Regions from separate parts of the Pseudoflavonifractor sp. BSD2780061688st1 E11 genome, predicted to be linked through region 2. Evidence: riboswitches for the same ligand, from Rfam matches in the RefSeq annotation. Region 2 holds a riboswitch; the other holds the start of a gene.

Region 1 (3,173 bases), on a different contig from region 2:
GGTGGGGCTCCTTCATGATCTGGATGAGGAACATTGTGAATGGAAGGAGCACCCGGAGACCCATGGACCGACATCTGTCGAAATCCTGAAAAAAGAAGGAATTGATGATCCGGTGCTGTTTGACGCCATTTGTGCCCACAATCCGGAAAGCGGCGTGAAAGCAAAAACAAAACTTCAGTATGCGATTCTTGCATCCGATCCGATGAGTGGTTTTTTGAAAGCCATTGCTCAGATCTATCCGGATAAAAAGATTGCAAGCGTCAAACATAAATCTGTGCTCAAACGTTTCCGTGAGCTTCGGTTTGCAGCCGGTGCCAACCGCGACTATATGGAAGCGATTGAATTTACGGGCATGGATTTTGACGAATTTATCGACATTGCACTGGAAGCAATGCGCGGTATTGCGGACCGGATCGGATTGTAGGAGCAGGCAGATGGTATTTGAAAATATGCTGACGATGCAGGGGATGATGTTCTTCTTTGTGATCGTTGGATTTATCGTAAGAAAAAGAGGAATAGTAGGCACGACAGGAAGGTTGAACATGGTGGATCTGTGTCTGTATGTGCTGCTGCCGTTTAACATTTTTCATGCGTTTCTTGTACAGCCACATCATGATGTCTGGAAGCCGGTTGTCATGACGGTGCTGTTATCCGTGCTGTATAATATGATATCTGTGGCGTCAGCGTTTCTGTTGTACAAAAAAACAGATGAGGAAAAGAGAAAGCCGCTCCGGTACGGGACGATTGTTTCTAACGGCGGCTTTCTGGGAAATCCGGTAATTGAAAGTATTTACGGGACGTCCGGGCTTTTGTATGCGTCAGTCTTCATGCTCCCGGTCCGGGTGGTCATGTGGTCGGTTGGCGTCTCCTGCTTTCTGCCGGGCCGGAAAAAGAATGTGCTGAAAAAGGTTGTCACTCATCCCTGCATTGTGTCAATTTATCTGGGGCTGATCGTTATGCTGCTTCCAGTATCCTGGCCGGACTTTTTTACCCGGGCGGTGGAAGGCTTAAGCAGCGCCAATACACCCATGAGTATGATGCTGATCGGAATGATGCTTGCGGAGATGGATCCAAGAGGATTGATTGACCGTACCATGGTATTTTATGCGGCAGTCCGCCTTGTATTGATCCCGGCGGTTGTCTTTGCTCTGACAGCCTTTCTTCCGGTGGATCCGGTGCTGCGGGGGATTACCGTAATCATGGCCGGAATGCCGGCGCCTGTCACAACAGCACTTCTTTCTTCCAAGTACCACGGGGATGAACGGTACGCGACAGGGATGATTTTCCTCAGTACCCTGTTGTCGCTTCTGACACTTCCGCTTTGGTGCCTGGCACTTGGCTAAAGAGGAAAAAGCATAGAAAAAAGCGATAAATAAAAAGAAATTGTCTATAAAATAACTGTCAAAATATTAACTGATAAGTTTATTTTTTAACACTTGACTCTGGAGTGTGTGAATTTTATAATAACTTTAAAGTTGAATGATGAACCTGTGAGATACCACTATGGCGCAGTGTGCGGCGCGGAAATGATAGCCGGAGCCGAAGGGGCATGCAAGAAACTCTCAGGCAAAAGGAACAGGTTCGGACAACACTCTGGAGAACAATATGATTGTACCGAAGAAGTAATCTGGCGTGTAGCACAGCACTGCTGGATAATCTTTCAGGTAAAAGGACAGAGGCAGATGAAAGGACTTCTCATGATGGAGAAGTTACTTGATCTGCTTTTTTTGTTGCCCCGGATTTTCGGCCGGAATCCGTATCGACAGAAAAAGCAAGAATATTGATTTGAGGAGGAAATACGTATGAGTATGGTAGGAGATGTTACGAACTACATCAAAGAGTACGATCCGGAAGTCGGCGGGGCTCTGGAACAGGAACTTGGAAGGCAGAGAAGAAATCTGGAGCTGATCGCATCGGAAAATATAGTAAGCCCGGCGGTGATGATTGCGATGGGGACGGTCCCGACAAACAAGTATGCGGAAGGATATCCGGGGAAACGGTATTACGGAGGCTGTGAATATGTAGATGTGATTGAAAATCTGGCAATCGAGCGTGCAAAACAGCTGTTTGGATGCGAACATGCCTGTGTACAGCCGCATTCGGGGGCAAGCGCCAATATTGCGGTTTATCAGGCCTTTCTGAAGCCGGGAGATACGGTGATGGGACTCAATCTGGACCATGGCGGACACCTGACCCACGGCTCACCGGTGAATATGTCCGGAATTCTTTATCATTTTGTACCATACAGCATCAATGAAGAAGGATTTCTGGACTACGATGAAATCCGAAAGACAGCACTGGAATGCAAACCGAAGATGATTGTTGCAGGGGCGTCTGCATATCCAAGAGAGATCCGGTTTGACCGGTTTGCGGAGATTGCGAAAGAAGTGGGCGCCGTTTTGTTTGTGGATATGGCGCATATTGCCGGACTGGTTGCGGCCGGACTCCATCAGAGCCCGGTTCCTTATGCAGATGTGGTGACAACGACCACCCACAAGACGCTGCGGGGACCAAGAGGCGGCATGATCATGTGCAAGGAAGAACACGCAAAGGCCATCAACAAGGCGGTATTTCCAGGAACCCAGGGTGGGCCTTTGATGCATATCATCGCCGCGAAGGCAGTCTGCTTTGGGGAAGCGTTAAAACCGGAATTCAAGACCTATCAGGAACAGATTTTAAAGAACGCAAAAGCACTGGCTGAAGCACTGAAGGAAGAAGGCTTTGACCTGGTCAGCGGCGGAACGGACAACCATCTGATGCTGGTAGATCTTCAGAATATGAATATTACCGGAAAAGAACTGCAGCGCCGTCTGGACGAGGTTTATATTACAGTCAATAAAAACGCGGTGCCAAATGACCCGGCAAGTCCGTTTGTGACAAGCGGCATCCGGATCGGAACGCCGGCTGTGACAACACGGGGACTCAAGGAAGACGAGATGAGAACGATTGCAAAGCTGATCAAGATGGCGGTAACAGACTTTGATGCAAAGGCAGACGAGATCCGCAGCACAGTCAATGAAATCTGCGGCAGACATCCATTATATGAATAAGGAGGAGACGGAGATGGAATTAAAAACACCACTTTATGAAGAACATGTAAAAGCCGGAGGAAAGATGGTTCCGTTTGCAGGCTACTCTCTTCCGGTACAGTATCCGACCGGAGTGATCAAGGA
Region 2 (3,173 bases):
ATTCGGCGGATTGTTTTCCAAAAAAGGAGAAGCGGGAAAAGACGGAATGAGTTCTTTCCAGGCGCTGGCGACAGCGATTGCTGCTCAGGTAGGAACTGGTAATATTGCAGGAGCTGCGACAGCGATTGCGATCGGCGGTCCAGGTGCTGTATTCTGGATGTGGGTGGCAGCATTCCTTGGCATGGCGACGATCTACTGCGAGGCAATTATGGCACAGAAGTACAAGAAAGTCGGCAGCGACGGAATTATAACAGGAGGACCTGTTTACTACATTCGCGCAGCATTCAAAGGTACATTCGGCAGAGTACTTGCAGCGATTTTTGCGGTACTTCTGATTTTCGCACTTGGTTTCATGGGTAATGCAGTTCAGTCTAACTCTATCGCATCTTCTTTCCACACGGCATTTGGTATTCCGCAGTGGATCACAGGTGTAGTTGTAGCAGTTATTGCATTGTTCATTTTCACAGGCGGAATGAAACGTATTGCAAAAGTTACCGAGCTTATGGTTCCGCTTATGGCGGCACTTTACATTGTCGGTTCTCTGATTATTATTATCTATAACTGGAGAAATATTCCTCTGGCATTTGAGCAGATTATTGTAGGCGCATTTGCACCTGATGCTATCACAGGCGGTGCGATCGGTGCTACAGTTTCCAAGGCGATTACAAAAGGTGTTGCACGAGGACTGTTCTCCAACGAAGCCGGTATGGGTTCCACACCTCATGCACATGCGGTTGCAAAGGTAGATCATCCGGTAGAGCAGGGATTTGTGGCAATGACAGGTGTATTCATTGATACGTTTATCGTTCTTACAATGACAGCTCTCGTTATTGTAACAACTCAGGCGCTTCCGAAGTCCTATGAAGTGGTTGAAGGCGGATATTCCGCAGCAGCACTCAGCCAGTTTGCGTATTCGACTCTTTATGGAAAAGGCGGAGAGATCTTTATTGCGATCTGTATGTTCTTCTTCGCTTCCTCTACCATTATCGGATGGTACTTCTTCGGAGAAGCGAATATCAAGTATCTCTTCGGACCAAAAGCAGTTCCGGTTTATTCGGTTCTCGTTTGTGTATGCGTAGTACTTGGTTCTCTTGCACAGGTTGACCTTGTATGGAATATGGCAGACTGCTTCAACAGTATGATGGTTGTTCCTAACATTATCGCCCTCTTTGCATTGAGCGGTATGATCAAGAAGACCCACGACGATTACTTTAAAAACTTCCTGCCGAAGCATCCTGAGCTTCAGAGAAAGAAGAAAAAATAACAAAGAGCGTATCAACATGAACAAGAGAAATGGTTTATAGAAAAAAACTATGTGCAAATCGAATAAAAAGCTGGAAATCTATAAATCGATGTGGTATACTCTAAACAGAATTGTGAAAGACATATTCTGCGCATATGACAATTGAATAGTGGGATGATTTTTCCTGCGAGAGAGTTCGCAAATGAACCGCCGAAGATGCAAACCTTACAGACCAAAGGTGAAACTTTCAGGCAAAAGGATCAGGGAAAGGACCACATTCTGAATCGTGTATGACAAATATATCAGGATGACATACATAAGACAGAAGGGCGGCCTTGTATTCTGCTTCGGCGGAAGTCAGCCGTCCTTTTTTAATAGGTGGAGCCATGAAGAAGGATTATAGAATTATAACAAACAACCCGCTCGTTCGTGAAAAGCTCGGGCAGGATCATGATGTGGAGTTTTATGACTGCTCATATGAAGATGTTTTGAAAAAAGTAAAAGAAGAAGTATGTAAAGGGTACAAGCTCTTAACGCATCCGCTTTCCGGAAGTGTTAAGCCGAATGAAACACCTTACAAATCAGTAATGGTTTCCCGAAAGAGCGGCGAGACAGACCTGATGGGAATTGAAATTATCGAACGGGCCATTGCCTCCGTCAGCAAGTTTCAGTTCAAATCGGATAAATATGCACCGCAGGTTTATGAAGATTTCAGGCTGATTGATTACACATTAATATCCAGTGCACTTCCGTCGGCAGATGCCTGGTAAAAGAAAAAGGCTATAAAGTACTGGGGTACTTTGGGGCATAGATTTCATTATTTAGAAGGAGGGAATTACAGTGAGATTAGAAGTTGGACACATTTTTATCAAGGACATCCAGTTTGGCACTGAGTCTAAAATTGAAGACGGTGTTCTTTATGTATCCGAAGAAGCTGTAAAAGAAGTTGTCCTTGAGGACGAGCACATCAAAAGCGTAAAATTTGACATCGCAAGACCGGGAGAAAGCGTAAGAATCACACCGGTAAAAGACGTTATCGAACCTCGTGTAAAGGTTGAAGGACGCGGAGGAGTTTTCCCGGGAGTTATTTCCAAAGTTGACACAGTCGGCGAAGGAAAAACATACGCATTAAAGGGAATGGCTGTCGTAACAGCAGGTAAGATTGTCGGATTCCAGGAAGGTATCATCGATATGACAGGCCCGGGAGCTGACTACACACCATTCTCCAAACTGAACAACTTTGTAGTTGTATGTGAGCCGGTTGACGGAATCAAACAGCATGAATATGAAGCAGCGGTACGTTTCGCAGGTTTCCGTGTTGCTGTATATCTCGGTGAACTCGCAAGAGAACTCACACCGGATGAAACAAAAGTATATGAAACATATGGAATCAAAGAAGGAATGGAAAAACTTCCGGGACTTCCGAGAGTAGCATATGTACAGATGCTTCAGAGCCAGGGACTTCTGCATGATACATATGTATACGGCGTTGACGCAAAGAAAACACTTTCCACAATCATCAACCCGACAGAAGTAATGGACGGTGCAATCGTTTCCGGTAACTGTGTATCTGCATGTGACAAGAACCCTACATACGTACACGAAAACAACCCGGTTGTACATGACCTCTTTGAAGAACACGGCAAGACAATCAACTTCGTATGCCAGATCCTGACAAACGAAAACGTATACCTTGCTGACAAACAGCGTTCTTCTGACTGGACAGCAAAACTTTGCCGTCTTCTTGATCTGGATGCAGTTATCGTATCTCAGGAAGGATTCGGTAACCCGGATACAGACCTTATCATGAACTGTAAGAAAATTGAAGCAGAAGGCGTTAAGACTGTCATCATCACAGACGAATATGCTGGACGCGATGGAAAATCCCAGTCACTTGCTGACGCTGACGTTGCAGCAGATGCAGTTGTAA

The links. Region 2 has a riboswitch for glycine ahead of FGQ85_RS06525 (GrdX family protein). Riboswitches for the same ligand answer to the same signal wherever they lie in the genome.
Region 1: another riboswitch for glycine. It lies ahead of glyA (serine hydroxymethyltransferase); the one in region 2 lies ahead of FGQ85_RS06525 (GrdX family protein).

What each region holds. Positions count from the first base shown of each region.
Region 1 is NZ_SPHM01000020.1:24,973-28,145, reverse strand. Features, by position in the region: gene FGQ85_RS10315 (HD domain-containing protein) at 1-424, shown strand, start outside; gene FGQ85_RS10310 (AEC family transporter) at 435-1,343, shown strand; glycine riboswitch at 1,584-1,686, shown strand; gene glyA (serine hydroxymethyltransferase) at 1,809-3,050, shown strand; gene gcvT (glycine cleavage system aminomethyltransferase GcvT) at 3,064-3,173, shown strand, end outside.
Region 2 is NZ_SPHM01000010.1:60,556-63,728, reverse strand. Features, by position in the region: gene FGQ85_RS06530 (sodium:alanine symporter family protein) at 1-1,264, shown strand, start outside; glycine riboswitch at 1,418-1,517, shown strand; gene FGQ85_RS06525 (GrdX family protein) at 1,630-2,013, shown strand; gene FGQ85_RS06520 (glycine/sarcosine/betaine reductase component B subunit) at 2,084-3,173, shown strand, end outside.